4 regions of the Lysinibacillus phoenicis genome follow, and region 2 is predicted to be linked to each of the others. Evidence: riboswitches for the same ligand, from Rfam matches in the RefSeq annotation. Region 2 holds a riboswitch; each other region holds the start of a gene.

Region 1 (5,545 bases), 1.6 Mb from region 2:
AAAGCAACCGATCAAACGAATATTGAACAAAGTCTCCAACTGGCAACTGGTATTGTTAATCCAAAAAAAGCAACTCGTTTTGTGCTATTAACTGATGCTAATGAGACAAAAGGAGATGTCTTAGAATTCGCTACAAGGTTAAAAGACTCTAACATTAGTGTAGATGTTGTACCTTTTAGTCAGCCTGTTGTGCATGATGTTTCGCTAAAAAGCTTTGTATCCCCTCAAGTTGCTTATGTAGGGGAGCAGCAACAATTAGTGACAGAGATTTATGCAACAGCAGCAGGTAAAGGTGAGCTGCTATTATATGAAAATGATGAGCTTATTCATCGTGAGTCTATTGAGCTTAATGAAGGTACGAATATGTTTACCTATAAGCACGCAGCGACTGCTGAAGGACTAGTAAAATATGAGGCTGTTGTACAAGTAGGACAGGATGCTATTTTTGAAAACAATAAGTTAACAAGTGTCACAATGGTGCAAAGTGAACCACATTTACTCATTGTCAATGGTTACGAAACAGCCTCACCTATCGCAGCAGCACTTGGTAGTCAATCCATAGCCTTTGATGTTATTGAGCCTAAAAGTTTACCAAATGAACTGTCCAGCTATTTGCAATATAATGCAATCATTTTTGACAATGTTCCTGGCCATTTAGTAGGTGAGGCAAAAATGAGTGTTATTGAGCAAGCTGTCAAAAACTTTGGTGTAGGTTTCACCATGGTTGGAGGGGAAAACAGTTTTGGTTTAGGGGGCTATTTCAAAACGCCAATTGAAACTTTATTACCTGTAGAAATGGAAATAAAGGGAAAAGAGCAACTACCTTCATTAGGATTAGTCATTGTACTCGATCGTTCTGGCAGTATGTCTGGGTCCAAGCTCGAGCTTGCTAAGGAAGCTGCTGCACGTTCAGTAGAAATGTTGCGCGATGAAGATACATTAGGATTTATCGCCTTTGATGATCGGCCATGGGAGATTATAGAGACAGCGCCTCTGAGTAGTAAAGAAGAAGCAGTAGATACGATTTTATCCGTTACACCAGGTGGTGGAACAGAGATTTATAGTTCACTTGCAAAAGCCTATGAAAATCTTGCAGATCTAAAGCTGCAACGTAAGCATATTATTCTCTTAACAGATGGGCAATCACAGTCAGGGAATTATGAAGATTTAATTGCTGATGGGAAAGAGAACGGTATCACATTATCGACTGTTGCGATTGGTCAAGATGCCGACGCAAACTTACTAGAAGCGCTAAGTGACATGGGCAGTGGTCGTTTCTACGATGTTATTGATGAGCAAACCATTCCTTCTATTTTATCTCGTGAAACAGCTATGATTTCCCGTACCTATATTGAGGATAACCCATTTTATCCAGCAATCTATAATGCGGCAGGTTGGAATACACTGTTTGCTAATGGTGTCCCTCAAATGAATGCATATATTGGGACAACAGCTAAACAAGGAGCTACCGTCATTGCAGAAAGTGAGAAGGAAGATCCTGTGTTAGCACAGTGGCAATACGGTCTAGGTAAAACATTCGCCTTTACATCCGATTCTACCGGAAAATGGACAGGAGATTGGGCAAGATGGCAGGATTGGGAGACATTTTGGCAAACACTTATTTCACAAATGCTTCCTAGTTATAATGATGTTGCCTACGATGTGAGATTGGAAACAGATGGTTCCTTTATGATTACGGATCCTACAAATGAAGCAGCATTTTTAGATATTGTAGCAGTTAATGAAGCAGGTGAAGAGCTAGAAACACAACTTGAAACCATTTCGACCTCTCAAGTTCGAGCTACTGTACAGGCTGAACCAGGATTAATTTTCTTCCGTATAGCTGATGAAAAGCAGGCCATATATCAAGCAGGACTAAGCGTTCCTTATAGTGCTGAATATGAACTACTTCCTGTAAATGAACATTTAGTAGAAGAATTAACCAAACAAACTGGTGGATCTGTCTTAAAGGAACCACAAGAAGTTTTCCGTGACTTTGCAAAAAAAGGAGCGGACCGTCAAAACATTGCCTCATGGCTTCTCCTAGCAGGCATGCTACTATTCTTTATTGATATTACAATAAGGCGTTTTGGCTGGAGCTTCCTCACAAAACCGAAGAAAAAAGAACAGCTCGTTGAGGAAAAACCTGTACAGGCAGAAGACACCAATGTTGCCCAATTATTAAAGGGTATGAAAAAAAGATCGTAATATAGTAGAAGCAGTACAAAACGAAACAGTTTTGTACTGCTTTTTTATATTCTTTGAGGTGAATGAAAAAGTAGTCCTCGATTGAGCGGTGAGGGCGAGTGCACTGCAAAGAAGTGTAACTGCTTATAGAGTTGAGGAAAACGCACCAAGAAGGGGGATCCTCGCTCCAAAAGTAAGGGAAAGCGCTCCAAGGAGTGTTGTATCCGCTCGAAAAGTAAGGGAAGCGCTCCAAGGAGACAGGTAACCGCTCCAAAAGTAAAGGAAAGCGCTCCAAGGAGTGGTGTATCCGCTCCAAAAGTAAGGGAAAGCGCTCCAAGAAGTGGTGTATCCGCTCATAAAGTGAAGGGAAGCGCTCCAAGGAGTGGTGTATCCGCTCGAAAAGTAAGGGAAAGCGCTCCAAGGAGACAGGTCTCCGCTCGAAAGTAAGGAGAAGCGCTCCAAGGAGTGGTGTATCCGCTCATAAAGTAAGGAAAGCGCTCCAAGGAGACAGGTAACCGCTCCAAAAGTAAGGAAAGCGCTCCAAGGAGACAGGTAACCGCTCCAAAAGTAAGAGAAAGCGCTCCAAGGAGACAGGTAACCGCTCATAAAGTGAAGGAAAGCGCTCCAAAGAGACAGGTAACCGCTCGAAAAGTAAGGAGAAGCGCTCCAAGGGGTGGTGTATTCGCTCATAAAGTGAGGGAAAGCGCTCCAAAGAGACAGGTATCCGCTCCAAAAGCAAATGTCCCCGCTCTAAAAGAACAAACAAAGTTATCATCAGATATAATGGAATTTCTCCATCTAATACTATATAAAAACACAGAACCCGTTCACTCAATAAAGTGAAGAATTAAAGCTCTTTACTAGGACGGTCTTCCGCAAACTGTTAGCAATCACTACGCCTAAAAGAGCACCTATAGTACTGGATGTTAAAAAGGCTGGCATGAAGAATAAGGCAGCTACGGAGGTCCCCATTAGTAACTTTGCATAAGGTACAGCGATCAGTGAAGCAAGAATTCCTGTTCCAATGATTTCGCCAATGCCAGCTAACCACATTTTACTGCTGTATTTATAAGCGAGGGCAGCACATAATGCGCCAATAACACTGCCAGGGATCGCTAATAATGATCCTGTCCCTGTAAGGATTCGAATGATGGCAGTAACAAAGGCAATTAGGACTGTAGGAACTGGTCCTAATAGAATTGCACCTACCACGTTAATTGCATGCTGGATGGGAAAGGCACGTGCAATTCCTGTCGGGATGGAGACAAAGGTAGAGCCTGCTACGGCAATAGCTACTAATAAAGCCATGACCGTTAATTTACGAATTGACATCAAGTTCACTCCTTTTGATAAAGTTTCACTAGGGAAATAAAAAGGCCGCTACCTAAAAACAATAGGAAGCGGCCTCGCGTATACAATGATAATAGCAAGTAGCGCCACTTCCCTCCGCTAGTATGAACTAGATCAGGTTCAAAGGGTCCGTATCTAAACATATACGTCTCAGCCTTTTAAAGACTCCCCTAGTGGTTAATTTTATTTAATTAGTTTACCAACATTAATGTAACATACTGCTAAAAATAGTCAATGATTTTTCAGACTACTTTGTATCTGGATGCATTAAATGAGGTGCTTTTTTCAATGTCCAGACAAGAGCAAGGAAGAAACATGCTAATAATATGATGGAGCCAAAAATATACGGGCTGTTCATATTCCAGTCGAATAATAGACCTGCTAATGCTGGTCCAATCATATTACCAAGACTCATATAAGCATTATTCAAGCCTGCAGCAAATCCCTGTTCTTTCTCTGCAAGCTTTGAGATTAGCGTATTAACAGCTGGTCGAATTAGTGTTGTTGCTGTAGAGAAAATAGTTGCTACAACTAATATAAGGGCAAAGCCAGAAACGAATAATATTAAGAAAATAGCAACGGATGCAATAAATAAATTGACTAATACGACTTTCATTTCACCAAAACGATTAAATAGTGGTGTAATAATAAACATTTGTACAACGACCCCAAAAGCACCACCGACAACTAAAATAATCGCGATATCTACGGGTGTGTAATTAAACTTTTCTGTCACGAATAAGGACAAAGTCGTTTGGAAATTAGCAATGCCGAACGAGAACACGAGCATAATTATGAGCATAACAAAATAAGGCATATGTATGGAACGAGCCATTTGCTTCGCCAGATTGTCTTGCTTTTGTTTCTGCTGAGCAGTGTTTGGTTTGGTAGAAGGTAATAAAAAGTAAGATAAAATAGATGCTACAATGGCAGCAGCTCCAGCTGTGAAAAATGGGAAGTGTAAGCTTACCTTTGCCAAAAAGCCACCAATACCAGGTCCTATCATAAAACCAAGAGACATAGCAGCACCTAACATACCCATTCCTTTCCCACGTTCTTCATAGGTTGTGACGTCGGCTACAAAAGCCATAATAGGAGGTGCAACAAATGCAGAACCAAGACCACCTAAAAAGCGTGCTAGAAAGAGCATCCATACGTCTGTAGCAAGGCCAAAGCCGATTTGTGCAAGACCTGTCACGATAAGACCGAAAATAATTAAATTTTTTCGACCATACTGATCCGAAAGATTCCCAGCAATTGGAGAAAATACGAATTGAGCTAAGGCGAACGTTGCAATAAGCATACCTAGAACTTGTCCTGCTGCACCGAATATTTTTAAGTACTCAGGCATGACAGGAATAATAATCCCAATACTCCCCATTGCGATAAACATGTTAAACATTAAAATATACAAAGCCGCCTTATTGGACTTCTGCTGGGTCATCGAATAAACCCCCTTTTTTTGTAATCAAATATAGTACAGTCTATCATAAAGAATTATCGCTTGGCTATTAGTTAAGATTATTGAAGTGGTTCGATATTTAGAATGGTTTTCCACAAAAGTTATCTTCTTAGGTTATTTAAGATGACATGTGATGCTATATTTCTAAGTTTTAAATAATAAATTATTCATTTGACAATTGCATGATAGAAGGGGTATGTGAAAATGTGGTCATATACTAAAGTTTCTGTGACAGAAAGAACTGAATTGTTTTTTAACTATAATGAATATGCATGCAGATAAAAACTAGCGAATTGGTGTGTGAACCAATTCGCTAGTTTAAATTATCGTATACTCATTTTAAATTCTAAAAACAATTCATTATATTTTCCTAAATAGTCTGGCCCTAAGTTTTTATAGACCTCTAATGTTTCTCGTTGTTCCTCTGAAGGGTAATAGCGTTCATCAGAAACAACTTCTTCGTCCATTAAGTCCATCGCTGCAATATTAGGCGTAGAATAGCCCACATAATCGGCATTTTGAGCACCAGATTCAGCACTTAGCATA
Region 2 (5,545 bases):
GCTTATAATAAAGTAGTAATCATGACCGATGCTGATACGGACGGAGCTCATATTCAAGTATTGCTATTAACGTTCTTCTATCGATATATGCGCCCACTTATTGAAGCAGGAAAAGTCTATATCGCGCTACCTCCACTTTATAAAGTTTCTAAGGGTACTGGAAAAAAAGAAGTCATTGAATATGCTTGGACAGAAAGCGATCTACAAAAGGCCATCAAAAAAGTTGGAAAGGGTTACATATTACAGCGTTATAAAGGTCTTGGAGAGATGAATGCAGACCAGCTTTGGGATACAACGATGAACCCTGAGACACGGACATTAATTCGTGTCACAATCGAGGATGGTGCACGTGCAGAGAGACGTGTCACGACGTTAATGGGTGATAAGGTAGAACCCCGTCGTAAATGGATCGAAGCCAATGTAGACTTCGGTATGGAGGATGATGCCAATATTTTAGAGAATGAATTCATCCAACAAGAGGAGGACCAAGCATGAGTAGTACGGAAAAGTTTCAAGATTTACCTTTAGAAGAAGTAATGGGTGACCGCTTTGGTCGCTATAGTAAATATATTATTCAAGACCGCGCGTTGCCTGATGCACGTGACGGTCTTAAACCAGTACAGCGCCGTATTTTATATGCGATGTTTACAGAAGGAAATACCCATGATAAGCCGTTCCGAAAATCTGCGAAAACAGTCGGTAATGTAATCGGTAATTACCATCCACACGGAGATAGCTCTGTCTATGAAGCGATGGTGCGTATGAGTCAGGACTGGAAAGCACGTCATATGCTTATTGAGATGCATGGGAACAATGGTTCGGTCGATGGAGATCCACCAGCTGCCATGCGTTATACGGAGGCACGATTATCTGCGATTGCTGGTGAAATGCTACGAGATATCGGCAAGAAAACGGTTGAGTTTGTACCGAACTTTGATGACCAGGATATGGAGCCAACTGTTTTACCAGCACGTTTCCCTAACTTACTAGTGAATGGGTCTACAGGGATTTCGGCGGGGTATGCGACAGATATTCCGCCACATGCTTTAGATGAAGTGCTAGATGCCGTATTAATGCGCTTAGATAAGCCTACTGCGACAGTGGATGAATTAATGACGGTCATTAAAGGGCCAGATTTCCCAACAGGTGGTATTATCCAAGGCGTTGATGGCATTAAAAAAGCATATGAAACGGGTCGCGGTAAAATTATTGTCCGTGCACAAGCGGTTGTGGAGCCTATTAAGGGTGGTAAAGAGCAAATTGTTATCACAGAATTACCTTACGATGTCAATAAGGCGAATCTTGTGAAAAAAATTGATGAGCAACGCGTAGATAAACGTCTTGAGGGGATTGCGGAAATTCGTGATGAATCTGATAGAACTGGCTTACGTGTTGTCATTGAACTGAAAAAGGATGTACCAGGACAAGGAATTCTCCAATACTTATTTAAAACAACGGATTTACAGGTAGCTTATAATTTTAATATGATTGCCATTCATAATCGTCGTCCAACAATGATGACCTTACCATTATTATTGGATGCCTATATTGCCCATCAAAAAGAAGTAGTCACGAACCGTTCCATTTACGATTTACAAAAGGCGAAGGATCGTTCCCATATCGTGGATGGGTTAATTAAAGCCCTTTCCATTTTAGATGAAGTGATTGCAACAATCCGTTCTTCTAATGATAAAAAGGATGCCAAGCTTAATTTACAGGCGAAGTTTGATTTTACAGAGGTACAGGCAGAGGCGATTGTCAGCTTGCAATTATACCGTTTAACCAATACAGACATTACAGAGCTTCGACAAGAACAGGACGAGCTAAATAGGTTGATTGCTAAGCTAGAGGGGATTTTACAAAGTGAGGCAAAGCTTGTACGTGTCATTAAACAAGAATTGCTTGATATTAAGAAACGCTTTACAGAGCCTCGTCGCTCAAGAATTGAGCAAGAAATTGAAGAGATTAAAATTACCTTAGATGTTCTTGTACCAAGTGAAGAGGTTGTCGTAACCGTAACGAAGGATGGCTATATTAAACGTACTTCGACACGTTCACATGCCGCCTCAAATGGTCAGGATTTTGCGATGAAGGATTCGGATTACTTATTGTATGAAGCAACCTTAAATACACAGCACCATTTACTCCTATTTACAAATCGAGGCAATTATATTTATCAGCCTGTTCATGAGCTGCCAGATATTCGCTGGAAGGATCTTGGTCAGCATATTTCAAGTATCGTGCCAACGGGTGAAGATGAGTCAATTATCGCTGTATATGGCTTTGAAACATTTGATCAACCAAATACGTACATTTTCACTGCGACAAAGGATGGTCAAATTAAACGCTCTCCACTTGCCGATTACGCGGTGACACGTTATTCAAAACCAATTAAAACGATGAATGTGAAGGCTGGCGATGCCATGATCTATGCAGCGTTTGTGACGGATGACGTGGAATTGATGTTAACAACAGATACGGCTTATTCAATTCGTTTCCCAATGGAGGAATTACCAGTAACAGGTGTAAAAACAGGCGGAGTAAAGGGCATTACGCTAAAAGATGGAGAAGCCTTAGTCGGTGTGAATGTGCTACAACCAGATCAAACGCAATATGTTGTCATTGTGACACAGCGTGGGGCTGTTAAGAAAATGAATGTCGCAGAGGTTGAAGTAGCCAGTCGTGCAAAACGTGGTCTAAAAGTATTAACAGAATTAAAAGCAAATCCGCACCGCATTGTGGCCGTTATTCAAGCAACAGATGAGGAGCAGATTGTTATTGAAACAGAAAAAGGCGTGCAAGAGGTGTTAGATGTCCAAGCATTGACTCGTGCTGATCGCCATTCCAATGGATCGTTCAAAGTGGATATCGCAACAGATGGGGCTATTTCCCATGTTCTAACGACCAAAAAGGAACAATAACCAAGCTTTTTTAACGCCCAGTCTCTTTTGTGAGCTGGGCTTTTTTTGGTGTAAAACGGTTAAACCAAATTAGTACCTTGTCTTTTAAGAGTAACTATGGGTATAATAATCAACGAAAAGTTCATAGCGAAAGAATGTAGGGGGGCTAGTAGTTGCTAGCTGAGATTGTGTCCGATAGACGCTGACCCTTTGAACCTGATTTGGCTCGTACCAGCGTAGGGAACATCTATTCAAAAAAGCAAAGTTTTGAAGATTGATTGCAATTTACGTCTGGGAGGAATCCTAGGCGTTTTTTTATATTTTCAAACACCTCTTGCCCATCGTATTTACGCTTTCTTTCTGGTGACACGCATTCCTTTATGAACACTTTCATATTACAAACTGGGAGGACCTAGCATGAAAAAATGGTTATTTATTCTATTGGCTGCACTTGTAACATTAGTGGGCTGTAGTGACAAGGAGGACAAGCAGGCAACTGATAAGCTAAAAAAGGTGTCAGTAGTACTGGATTGGACTCCGAATACAAATCATACAGGGCTTTATGTCGCGAAAAAGCTTGGTTATTTTGAGGAACAAGGCTTAGATGTTGATATTATGATGCCAGGGGAAGCGGGAGCAGATCAGCTTGTAGCTTCTGGTAAGGCAGAATTTGGGGTAAGCTATCAGGAAGGCATCACACAGGCACGTGTCCAGGATGTACCACTTGTTTCGATTGCCGCCATCATTCAGCATAATACATCGGGCTTTGCTTCGATTGCTTCTAAAGGGATTACCTCACCAAAGGATTTCGAAGGTAAAACTTATGGCGGTTGGGGAGCCCCACTAGAGCAAGCGGTACTCCAATCGTTAATGCAAACAGAAAATGCCGATATTAATCAATTAGATATTGTCAATGCAGGTGATTTAGATTTCTTCACGATGATGGAAAAAGATATTGATTTTGCGTGGATTTATTATGCATGGACAGGTATTGAGGCAGAGCTTCGTGGGGAAAAGATTAATATGTTGTATTTAACGGATTATAGTGATCAGTTGGATTATTATACGCCTGTATTGGCTACTAATGAAAAAATGATAAAGGACAATCCTGATGTTGTAAAAGCCTTTGTTGCAGCTGCTTCTAAAGGTTATGAATACGCAATCGAGCATCCAAGTGAGGCTGCAGATATTTTACTAGAAGCGGCACCTGACTTAGATAAAGAATTAGTGCATAAAAGTCAAGAATGGTTAGCTGATAAATATCAGGACGATGCGAAGCAATGGGGAGAGCAAAAGCTTTCTGTATGGGAAAACTATGCTAATTGGATGTCTAGCAACAAGGTATTAGAGGGCGAGTTTGATGCAAAGCAAGCCTTTACGAATGATTTCTTACCTAAAAAGGAGGCCAAATAAATGGCAAATTCATTAATCAGTGTCCAAATTATCCCGAAAACAGAGAAATATGAGGATGTCATTCCTTATGTGGATGCAGCCATTGCTGTGATTGATGCATCTGGTGTGAAATATGAAGTACATCCGCTAGAAACGACGATGGAAGGTGAGCTGTCAACATTGCTTCAACTTATTGAGAAAATGAATGACAAGATGATAGAGCTTGGTGCTATTAATGTGATTACACAAGTGAAAATACTCTATCAGCCAACTGGTATTACCATGGATACATTAACGGAGAAATATCAGTAATGAAACAAGCGTTTCAAAAGGGAAGGACGATCATCTTTATCGCCTTCCTCTTATTCATCTGGGAACTAGTCGTGCATGTGGCTGAAGTTCCCCATTGGCTTCTACCTGCACCAAGTCGTATTCTGATGGAAGGCTTTCAGTCGTATCCAACCTTTTTACCACATGCTTTGGCTACGGTGCAATTGGCCATATTAGGTCTTGCTATTGGTATTGGTTGTGGATTAACGGTAGCTATTGTGTTGCATCGATTTTTGTTTATTCGGGAGTTGTTTTATCCGATTTTGATCATGTCGCAAAATATCCCAATACTTGTCTTAGCACCGCTGCTCATAATATGGTTTGGCTTTGGCTTATTACCAAAGCTCATTATTATTTGCCTTGTGTGCTTTTTCCCGATAGTCATTGCGGCCATGGACGGATTTCGTCAAACTTCACCTGAATTAAAGCACTATTTTGCGATGATTGGTGCGACAACTTCGCAAACTTTTTGGAAATTGGAATGGCCGCATGCATATCCTGCTATATTTTCAGGCGTTAAAATCGCTGCTACATACAGTGTCATGGGTGCTGTCATTGCAGAGTGGCTTGGTGCGAAAAAGGGTATTGGCGTATATATGACCTTAGCTCAATCCTCCTTTCGCACGGATCGTGTATTTGTCGCGATTTTTGCCATTGTTTTGTTAAGCTTACTGTTGTTTAGCAGTATACGATTTATAGAAAAAATCATGGTGAAGGGGAGAGGCAACCATGCTCAGCATTCAAAACATCAGTAAATCCTTTGATGCCCTGCAAGTCCTTGAAGATCTGTCCTTTGAGGTTAAGGATGGCGAGTTTGTAGCTATTGTGGGTCCTTCAGGAAGTGGTAAAAGTACGTTGTTTCAATTAATAGGTGGTGTCTCTTCAATCGATCATGGGGCCATTTTATTAAATGGAGAGGATTT
Region 3 (5,545 bases), 2.2 Mb from region 2:
GTTGAAGAATTCATCAAGCGCCGTCACATCCTTCACTGCTATTTAGCAGATCCAGCATATGGTGAAGGTGTAGCAAAAGCAATGGGTCTTTCATTAGAAGGTATGGATCTTACAAACCCATATGTAAAACAACCAACAAACGTTTAATATTCCACTTATTATTGATATCCAAATCCAATTTTTACTCCATGTGAATTTTTCACTCACATGGAGTTTTTTAATCACAAAAGGCTTGTGTCGATACTACAACACAAGCCTTTTTACATTATTGATAAATCTGACTACCCGCTTTTTTAAATTCCTCTGCCTTTTCCTTCATACCTCGATGGATCGCTTCTGTCGTATTCAAGTCTTTTTCTTTAGCATAATTTCGAATATCTTGTGAAATTCGCATACTACAGAACTTAGGACCACACATAGAGCAAAAGTGTGCTGTTTTTGCTCCTTCTGCTGGCAAAGTCTCATCATGATACTCCACCGCTCTTTCTGGATCGAGAGATAGATTGAATTGATCACGCCAGCGGAATTCAAAACGTGCTTTTGATAGTGCATCATCTCGGCGTTGTGCACCAGGATGCCCCTTCGCTAAATCTGCCGCATGTGCCGCTATTTTATACGTAATTACTCCCACTCGAACATCCTCGCGATTAGGTAAGCCAAGGTGCTCCTTTGGTGTCACATAGCAGAGCATTGCTGTCCCAAACCAGCCAATCATCGCTGCCCCAATAGCCGATGTAATGTGGTCATAGCCTGGAGCAATATCCGTTGTAAGTGGACCTAACGTATAAAAAGGCGCCTCCTTACAAACTTCTAATTGCTTGTCCATGTTTTCTTTAATCAGATGCATCGGTACATGACCTGGCCCCTCCACCATCACTTGAACATCATGTTTCCACGCAATCTGTGTTAGTTCACCTAGTGTTTCAAGCTCTGCAAATTGGGCTTCATCATTGGCGTCTGCAATTGAACCTGGACGTAGGCCATCACCTAAAGAAAAAGCAACATCATAAGTCTTCATAATTTCACAGATTTCCTCAAAATGAGTATAAAGGAAATTCTCTTGATGATGATATAAACACCACTGTGCCATAATAGAACCACCACGAGATACAATTCCCGTTACACGATTAGCTGTAAGGGGAACATAGCGTAATAGTACACCTGCATGAATCGTGAAATAATCTACACCCTGCTCGGCTTGCTCAATAAGCGTATCACGGTAAACTTCCCACGTTAAATCCTCTGCTACGCCATTTACCTTTTCCAATGCTTGATAAATTGGCACTGTCCCCACTGGTACCGCTGCATTTCGAATAATCCATTCTCTCGTTGTATGAATATGCTTACCTGTTGAAAGATCCATAATATTATCAGCACCCCAGCGTGTTGCCCATGTCATTTTTTCAACCTCTTCTGCTATAGAAGACGATACCGCGGAATTCCCAATATTGGCATTGATTTTCACATGGAAGTTACGACCGATGATCATTGGCTCCGCCTCTGGATGATTAATATTAGAAGGCATAATAGCGCGCCCAGCTGCAATTTCAGATCGGACAAATTCTGGATCCATATTTTCACGTATCGCTACAAACTCCATTTCAGGTGTAATAATCCCCTGTCTTGCATAATGCAGCTGCGTTACATTTCTCCCTTTTTTTGCTCGTAAAGGCTTTCTTGCCAATTCAGGAAAGACATTTTCATGATTACGCGGATCATCTGCACGACGAAAACCATTATCCTCCGGTTTTATAGAGCGGCCCTCATATGCTTCTACATCTCCTCGCTCTTGAATCCATCCACTTCGTAAGGCAGGTAAACCTTTTGTAATATCTACTTGATAAGATGGATCTGTATAGGGACCACTCGTATCATATACTCGAATAGGGGCGTTTTCTTCATTTCCAAAGCTTCCTGTTGTCGGACTTAATGCAATTTCTCGCATTGGTACTAAAATATCCGGACGGGAACCTTCAACATACACCTTTTTGCTTCCTTCAAAGCTAGACATAATCGTAATGTTCTTTTCACTAATTGCTGACATGAGCTACTTCTCTCCCTTAAATGTTTTTTGTTACAAGGACCGGATCTAGCTCACCCTAACAAATAAATAAAGGCCGAATCCAAAATAATTATTTGGATCCGGCCACGAATGTAAAGGTTGAAATTGCATACACATACTATGCAATAGTTTCTTAACTTTCCCACGCTGGTATGAGCCAGATCAGGTCCAAAGGGTCAAGAAACCTCTAAGCGTTTCCCTCTCAGCCTGACTCATCAGACTCCCCTAGTTAATACTATTTAGTTTGATGCTAGTGTAGCAGATATTACTATGAGATGGAAGTTTTCCATTCATTATTTTTTAATATTCTATTGATTAAGCAAATAATACGTCCGCAAGATAAATCACTATTGTTACCGTTATACAGCTGACAATAGTTGAAAATAAAACAGTTTGGGCAGCTGTTGCCGATTCCACATCGTATTCCAATGCTAGACTAGAGCTATTGCGGGATGTCGGGAAAGCACTGGCTATAAATAGTGATTGAGCGACAACTCCATCTAACCCCAATAAAAAAATAATGGCTAAAGCTACGGCTGGTCCGACAATTAAACGTGTGAAGCAGCTGACGAAAACCGTTTTATTAAACATAGATTTGATTTCAAGCTGCGATAATTGCGCACCTAACGTGATTAGTGCCACAGCAATAAAGCCATCTGCTACATGGTCTATTGGTATTTTAATAAACTGTGGAATACCGATATTAAAATAGTTCATGGCTACACCAATAATCAACGCATGAATGATGGGCATTTTAAAAAAATCTTTAATAATCGTCATTCCTGATTTGGTAGAGGAAATTAAATTATACAAACCATATGTATAAGTTGTCATATTTTGAAAGATTACAAGGATGACCTGAATCGCTACACCAATAGGTTGTGTTACAAAAATCATTTGAGCTACCGGAATGCCATAGTTCCCAGAGTTAATGAGCACAACACTATTTTTAAAAACTGCTGCCTCTGTTTTAACTAAACCAAGCCACTTCGCAAAAAGGTGACTGAGTAGCATTTGGCTCCCAATAAAAAGCACAATAAACAATCCGACCTCTGCCAGTACAGACAGCTCTACACTCGTCTCATATAAATTTACAAAAACAGCTGCTGGCATAAAGCAATATGTAATAAGCTGAGACAACGCTTTTAAATTAAAGCGAAATCTCTTTTGTAAGATAGCACCTACTATAAGTAACACTAAAATAGGTGCAACAATTTGAAAGAAAATCATTCCGAGATACATCATTTCGATGACCCCCTTCCCTTCTTTTATAGTAGTGCCGAATTTCTACTAGGTCAATGTCTCTTCCAATAAAAAAAGACTGCCTATTTGTTTAGGCAGCCCTTCATTTTACGCTAATTTAAAACGATTCACGACTTCTTGCAGTTCATTGGAAATATCGTTCATATTTTGTATAGACTCGGCTACTTTTTGTAACTCTGCTTGTTGATCCATTGCAGATGCACTTACTTGTTCAGCTGAGGCAGCCGTTTCCTCTGAAATTGCTGATATGCTTTGGATGGCCATAATCGCTTGATTTTTATGCTCTAACATACTTGATAGCTTACTCATTAATTCACTAATAGAGGCTGCAATTGAACGTGACAAATCACTGTTATCTTTAAATGCCAGTTGTGTACTTTGTACGGATTCATTTTGAGATTGCATTAAATCCGCATTAGATGCAATGACAGCAACTGTTTGCTGTGAATTTTCAAGGATGCTTTCTACTGTATTCTTAATAATTTCTGTTTCACTTTTAGATTGCTCGGCTAACTTTCTTACTTCCTCTGCAACGACAGCAAATCCTTTACCATGTTCACCAGCACGTGCTGCCTCAATACTTGCATTTAAAGCTAATAGATTAGTTTGCTCAGTAATGCTTTGGATCGAAGCAATGATATGATTAATATTCGCAATGTGAGAGGCTAATGATTCGATTTGTTGTTGAATACGACCGTTCATCTCATTTGTCTCTATATTACGTTCACGTAAGCTTTCAACCTCGTACAATCCCTTTTCTGTTGTTTCGTTCGTTTTATGAGAGAGTTCATCCATTTCATTAGAAAGAGCTGTAATGGCATCAATCTGTTCAGATAAATCCATGATTCGATAATTCGTTTCTTCCGTATCCTCAGATTGCTTCGATGCGCCTTGTGCAATTTCATTGATGGCAACAGACACCTCTTGACTAGACGCTACAATTTCATTAAAGGCCTCATGTACTTGATTGGACGATTGGTTTAATAATGTAGTAGAGTTCAATACGGTTTGAATCGCACCATTGGTTTTATCTAGCATATTATTGTAAGCTAATGCAACTGCCCCAATTTCATCAGCCTTAATATACTTCTCATCCACCTTTTGGGTTAAATCTCCCTCTGCTGCCGTTTCGATAGATGTACGTAAAAACTTGAGTGGCTTTAGCTGTTTATAGATGAATAACACACTTGCAGCTGTCATTAAAATTACCATAATAATGGAGGCAATAATCGTAAATACGAATACGTGATTATATGTCTCTAGTATTTTTGATTCGGGTAACACGACTTGAACTGTCCATGTTTCATCAATATCCTCTAATATCATTGGAGCAAAGACATTATAAGCCCTTTCCTTTAGCTGATTAGAATCAATGTACATATTTGTTAGCTCGCCATTTTCCATTGTCTTACTTATACTTTTCCAAGTCGGATCCTCTTGCATATTGCGACCATCTAGCTCTTTACCAAAGCTATTGGCTGTCAGTATACCTTTATTCGTAATAATGGCTGCGTAACCACCTTCTGGTGCAACCGATTCTGTTAGTTCATTTAAAAAATCTATAGAAACATCTGCTGTCAGTACACCAAAAAATGAACCAGAAGCATTGACTAATGGCACCGAAATGGTTGTCATTAAAACAGTTTGTCCGTTTACATTATAATCATACGGTTCAGTCAAAACTGCGCGTCCCTCTTCTTTTGGTATCCAATACCATTCAGAAACACTTTTATCATCGACACCTTCAATAAGAGCTGTCGTAATGTCATTACCATTTTTACTTAAATAAGGGCCAAATCGATTTTTGGAATCCACTAAAGTAGCTTCATCATTCGGCTTCAGCATAATAGAATTTTGCTCAAAGACAGCTCCAACCCCAAGTAAATCATCGTTATTAGCTAAATTACTTTTCATCATGTCTAGGATGCCCTGAGCTGATAATGTATTATTTTTCTCCATGCTTTCAATAATGCGCTTTGTCGTATGTAATGTTGTATTGGCTTTCTTAAAACGCTCACTCATAATAGCTGCTGAAGATTCAGCCGTTTGCAATGTTCCATGCTCTGCGTCTTCAACACTTTGTTTTTTTATAATAATGCCCGTGGTCACTGTATAGGATAAAAATAATACTAAAAATAATCCTATAATTAAGGAAGATAGTTTTAATGCAATACCCCTCGATTTTTTCACCACTAACACCCCTTTTTTATAATAATGATA
Region 4 (5,545 bases), 3.6 Mb from region 2:
CTTGCTATTACAATAATGGAGACATTTAAAGATGAGCAACATACTTTTAAGGTAGAAGTGAAACGAACTGATAAATCATTTCCTTTAGAATCGCATGCTATCCAACGTGAAATTGGTGGCTATGTTTTACCACAATTTCAAAATTTATCTGTCAAAGTAAAGCAGCCTGATATTGAGCTGCGCGTAGAAGTACGTCATGATGCAACGTATATGATGGCGCAGGTCATTCAAGGTGCGGGTGGGATGCCTGTAGGATCGAATGGAAAATCGTTATTAATGCTATCTGGTGGAATTGATAGTCCTGTCGCAGGTTATTTAATGATGAAGCGTGGAGTACGTTTAGAAGCAATTCACTTCTTTAGTCCACCATATACAAGTCAAAACTCATTAGAGAAAGTAAAGGTACTTGCAAACGAACTAACGAAATTTGGTGCTAGTATTCGATTACATGTCATTCCTTTTACTGAAATTCAAGTACTTATTAAAGAAAAAGTACCTTCTAATGTTTCGATGACAACAACACGTCGTATGATGTTAAAGGTGGCTGATCAAGTACGTGAAGAGATAGGAGCTCTTGCAATTGTGACAGGGGAAAGTCTGGGACAAGTAGCAAGTCAAACGCTAGAAAGCTTGACGGCTATCAATGCTGTAACGAATACGCCTATTTTACGACCATTGATTTCAACAGATAAATTAGAAATTATCGATATTGCAGAAAAAATTGGCACATATGAAACATCTATTCAGCCATTTGAAGACTGCTGTACAATATTTACACCTGCCAGCCCAAAAACAAAGCCAAAGCTTGAAAAGGTAGAGCATTATGAAAGCTTCTCTGATTTTGATGAACTCATCGAGCGAGCAGTAAAAAATCGAGAGGTCTACATTTTCCCTAAAAAAGAAGAACAGCAACAAGATAAGTTTGCAGATCTATTATAAGGTATCTACAGCCGTTTCAAAGTCAATTTTGAGACGGCTTTTTTATGTTATTTTATCTATGCCATTAGAGGTACAATTTACCTCTAAAATTTTTGTATTAAAAATCTAATATCGCACATTCTATATTCACAAGGAGGTGAGAGACATGGCTTCAAACAACAACCGCAGTTCAAACCAGCTTGCAGTGCCTGGTGCACAACAAGCACTTGATCAAATGAAATACGAAATTGCACAAGAATTTGGTGTTCAATTAGGAGCTGAAGCTTCAGCTCGTGCCAACGGTTCCGTTGGTGGTGAAATCACTAAACGTCTTGTACAAATGGCAGAATCTCAATTAAAAGGTATGCCAAACAACAACCAATAAATGCTGACTAAGCATTTATAAACTTAAAACCAGTGACCGTAAAAAGGCACTGGTTTTAGTTTGTTTAAAAATCAACCATTTATGCGTGTCACAGACCTTAACGTATTTACTGTATGCTTAATATCTATACTTTCACAGATAGCTGAAATAACAGCAATACCATCTGCCCCAGCTTGAAATACGGCGTATGCATTGGTAGGGTTAATTCCACCAATCGCTACAATTGGTAATTCAGGATAGAAATTGTGAGCTTGCTGCAAAAAATTTGTACCACATGGTGATTGTGCATCCCGTTTTGAAGTTGTTGCAAAAATCGGACCAATACCTACATAATCTGCTTGATGGATAATGGCTGTTTCTAGTTCGTCCTGGGAATGCACAGAAACACCAAGAATCATATTACCAATTTTTTTACGTGCTATGCTAACATGTAAATCATCTTGTCCGATATGAACACCGTCCGCACCAAGTCGTAATGCAAGTTCGACATCATCATTGACAATAAAAGGAACGTTATATTGTTGACATAGTTTTTGACATTGACGTGCAAATTGTTCATAGGCAAATCCAGTTAATGCATGGGAACCTTTTTCTCGAAATTGAAACATGGTAATTCCAGCTTGCAACGCTCTCTCTAGTACATGAAGGGGATTCTGATGACTAACATTGCTTGTGCCCATAATAAAATAAAGTTGTAAATCCTCACGTTTCATAAATCAACACCTCACAGGAATCCTTATGCAGTTGATAAGCAAAATGATTTGTTGGTCCATAACCATGACCAATAGATAAATCATGTAAAATTGCTAATTGAATAAATTTTTTAGCTTCGATAATTGCCTTATCCATCGCAAAACCTTGACCAAGAAAAGCAGTGATTGCTGCTGAAAATGTGCAACCTGTGCCATGGGTATTGGACGTTTGAATACGTGGAGTTTGCATAGAAAAAGATTTACCGTTTTGAAAAAATACATAATCAATAGCAAAATTTGGATCTGCTAAATGGCCACCTTTAAGAATGACGCAATGTACACCTAATTGAAAAAAACCTTGAGCTACTTCACGTATATCTGAAACATCATGTATTTTTCTCCCTGTCAGAGCCTCTGCTTCAGGGATATTGGGGGTAACGATTGTAGCAAGTGGTAGTAGAGAAGAGCGCATTGCTTCAATAGCTTCTTGCAGTAATAAGCTTTCTCCACCCTTTGCAATCATTACTGGATCAACAATTAGTGGGATGTTTTGATTATGAATCATATGTGCGATAGCTTTAATAATATCAGAGGAATAAAGCATCCCTGTTTTAATTGCAGCAATTGAAAAATCTTCGATTAAAGCTTGAAATTGTTTTTCAACAAAGGAGTGATCAATAGGGAAAACTCCTGACACACCCATTGTATTTTGTGCTGTCAAAGCTGTAATTACTGAAGTACCAAACACCCCTAATTCCTGAAATGTTTTTAAATCAGCCTGTATGCCTGCACCGCCACCACTATCTGAGCCTGCAATCGTCGTTACAATATGCATGAAGCTTCACCATCCTTCGATAGGCGATAAAGAGCATTTAGTAAAGCTATTTGGAAATCACCAATATCTGATGTAAACGCTGACGCCAGTACCGCAGCTTTTTTATAGTAAGTTAATGTGTCCGCTAATTGTCGGTATGGATTATGGCCTGCAATATAGGCGGCACCGCAAATAGCACTAAGTAAACAGCCTGTCCCTGTTACCTCGGTCATTTGCATATTCCCGCCATTTATCCATTGGCTATCCACACCATCTGTTATAAAATCTCGTTCTCCTGTTATGATAACAATGCATTGATAATGTTGGGCTAATAAGATCGCCTCTTCTTCTAAAGCAATGGAGCCATTCCCACTATCGACACCTTTTTGTTGCCAGTCAACATTGGCTATTGCTGCTAGTTCCCCAACATTACAACGAATGACCGAAAAATGTACTTCCTCAAGCAAGTATCGTACCGTTTCTTTTCGATAAGTAGTGGCACCAGCACCGACAGGATCTAAAATGACTGGAATTCCAAGTTTATTGGCCATTTTGCCTGCTAACAACATAGATTCTTTAGTTCGATCATTGAGTGTACCGATGTTAATTAACAAGGCTTGAGCGAGTGCTACCATTTCCTCTACCTCACGGCTATCATCAGCCATAACCGGGGAAGCGCCTATTGCTAATAAACCATTTGCTTGGAAATTTGCTACCACATAATTTGTAATACAATGAATCAGTGGTTGCTGTTGACGGATTGTTTGAAATATCATCGTAGTCCTCCTTTATGGATGGACGTAAGCATGCAAAAAAGGCTCTTTTTGTGTAAAAATGCACGAAAAAGAGCCTTTCATCAATAGATGTTTATTGCTCCCTACGTCAGTATTAACTAACAGGTTCAAAGGGTCAGGTTTTACCTTCTCAACTCTTGACGAGTCCCCCTGCAATCTTGCTTTTAGTTGACCAAAATGTACCATACTTTTCAATTGTATTCAATAGCAAGTTTACCTATCGACAAAATGTGACCGATGCCATATAGCAGAGTATGATAGTTGTCATGACTTTTCCAAAATTAAGCGCAAACCATTGAAAATGCTGAAAAAAGAGTTTTATAATGTGTCATAGCAAAAGGGGGCATTTGCCATGAAGAGACAAGATTTAGTTGCACCAGAATGGTATAACATAACAGATGAAATTGAAAAATATGCTCAAGATACAACAAAAAATGCATTAATTATTTACGAGGAAAATAAGGATGTACAATTTATTACATATGCATATTTACTTGAAAGGGCAAATCAAGCTGCACACGTATTCACGATGCAAGGTTTATCAAAAGGTGATGTGATTTTAGTGATGGTACCTCGTTCAGTGGAAGCATATATTGTATATATTGCAGCATTGAAAGCTGGATTAACCATTATTCCGAGCTCAGAAATGCTAAGAACTAAAGACATTGAATATCGCATCAAGCATGCAAATGCTAAAGGAATTGTTGCTTACGAGCCTTATATTGATCAATTTGATCAGGTGAACAATTTACAAGGAATGCAACAATTTGTTATAGGGAAGGCCCATGAACCTTGGCAACCACTTTTAGAAAAAATGCGCATTCAACCTACAACTTACATAAGTTCTTCTCCAACAAAAAGTACAGATACTGCATTCTTAGCTTATACAAGTGGTACAACAGGAAACCCAAAAGCAGCTGTACATACTCATAGCTGGGGCTATGCACATTTACGAACAACAGCACCACACTGGTTAGGTGTGCAAGAAGATGATATTGTTTGGGCGACAGCAGCACCAGGTTGGCAAAAATGGATTTGGAGTCCGTTTCTAGCAACATTAGGGAGTGGTGCTACTGCATTTGTATATAAGGGGAAATTTGATGCATCTACCTATCTAAGGTTACTCGAAAAATTTAAAATAAATGTTTTATGTTGCACACCTACAGAATATCGTTTTATGGCAGCACTAGAACATTTACATGAATTCGATTTAACGGCACTTCGTCAAGCTGTATCAGCAGGAGAGCCTTTGAATAGCGAGGTCATTAACGTATTTTCGAAGACTTTCGATTTGCAAGTCCGAGATGGCTACGGTCAGACGGAAAACACATTACTTGTTGGCACAATGGTTGGAATGGAAGCTAGAATTGGTTCTATGGGAAAACCAACTCCTGGCAATAAGGTTGAAATTATAGACGATTTCGGTAACCCTGTTGCTGTTGGAGAAGTTGGCGATATTGCTGTTCATCGCACCACTCCCGCACTGTTTAAAAAATATTTAAATGACCCGGAACGAACAAATTTACAATTCCGTGGAGAGTGGTATATTACAGGTGATCGTGCTTATAAAGATCAAGATGGTTACTTTTGGTTTGAGGGTCGTGGAGATGATGTCATTATATCCTCTGGCTACACAATTGGGCCATTTGAGGTAGAAGATGCTTTGATGAAGCACCCAGCTGTAAAAGAAGCGGCTGTTATTGCGAGCCCAGATAAAGTTCGGGGAAATATTGTTAAAGCTTTTGTTGTACTTCGAAATGCTGAAAATGGTGATGAAGCACTTATTCGAACTCTTCAAGATCATGTGAAACTATTGACAGCACCTTATAAATATCCGCGTGCTATTGAATTTGTGGAAGAGCTACCGAAAACATCCTCGGGGAAAATTCGACGTGTTGAATTAAGACAGCAAGAAGCAAAACAACTACACTAATTATCATTT

Evidence for each region. A riboswitch is a leader RNA that binds a small molecule or an ion and turns the genes downstream of it on or off. The one in region 2 is predicted to bind thiamine pyrophosphate.
Region 1: another riboswitch for thiamine pyrophosphate. It lies ahead of thiW (energy coupling factor transporter S component ThiW); the one in region 2 lies ahead of ABC382_RS03200 (ABC transporter substrate-binding protein).
Region 3: another riboswitch for thiamine pyrophosphate. It lies ahead of thiC (phosphomethylpyrimidine synthase ThiC); the one in region 2 lies ahead of ABC382_RS03200 (ABC transporter substrate-binding protein).
Region 4: another riboswitch for thiamine pyrophosphate. It lies ahead of thiM (hydroxyethylthiazole kinase); the one in region 2 lies ahead of ABC382_RS03200 (ABC transporter substrate-binding protein).

The regions. Positions count from the first base shown of each region.
Region 1 covers NZ_JBDFMP010000002.1:1,988,438-1,993,982, reverse strand. The annotation lists gene ABC382_RS11590 (VWA domain-containing protein) at 1-2,208, shown strand, start outside; gene thiW (energy coupling factor transporter S component ThiW) at 3,019-3,519, opposite strand; TPP riboswitch at 3,612-3,719, opposite strand; gene ABC382_RS11580 (MFS transporter) at 3,785-4,981, opposite strand; gene ABC382_RS11575 (ABC transporter substrate-binding protein) at 5,323-5,545, opposite strand, start outside.
Region 2 covers NZ_JBDFMP010000002.1:398,757-404,301, forward strand. The annotation lists gene parE (DNA topoisomerase IV subunit B) at 1-495, shown strand, start outside; gene parC (DNA topoisomerase IV subunit A) at 492-2,921, shown strand; TPP riboswitch at 3,050-3,160, shown strand; gene ABC382_RS03200 (ABC transporter substrate-binding protein) at 3,318-4,313, shown strand; gene ABC382_RS03205 (thiamine-binding protein) at 4,314-4,604, shown strand; gene ABC382_RS03210 (ABC transporter permease) at 4,604-5,377, shown strand; gene ABC382_RS03215 (ABC transporter ATP-binding protein) at 5,352-5,545, shown strand, end outside.
Region 3 covers NZ_JBDFMP010000002.1:2,570,308-2,575,852, forward strand. The annotation lists gene ABC382_RS14260 (catalase) at 1-147, shown strand, start outside; gene thiC (phosphomethylpyrimidine synthase ThiC) at 266-2,044, opposite strand; TPP riboswitch at 2,185-2,299, opposite strand; gene ABC382_RS14270 (AEC family transporter) at 2,378-3,307, opposite strand; gene ABC382_RS14275 (methyl-accepting chemotaxis protein) at 3,413-5,515, opposite strand.
Region 4 covers NZ_JBDFMP010000002.1:4,027,752-4,033,296, forward strand. The annotation lists gene thiI (tRNA uracil 4-sulfurtransferase ThiI) at 1-939, shown strand, start outside; gene ABC382_RS21640 (alpha/beta-type small acid-soluble spore protein) at 1,085-1,303, shown strand; gene thiE (thiamine phosphate synthase) at 1,375-2,016, opposite strand; gene thiD (bifunctional hydroxymethylpyrimidine kinase/phosphomethylpyrimidine kinase) at 2,006-2,830, opposite strand; gene thiM (hydroxyethylthiazole kinase) at 2,818-3,585, opposite strand; TPP riboswitch at 3,667-3,765, opposite strand; gene mbcS (acyl-CoA synthetase MbcS) at 3,956-5,536, shown strand.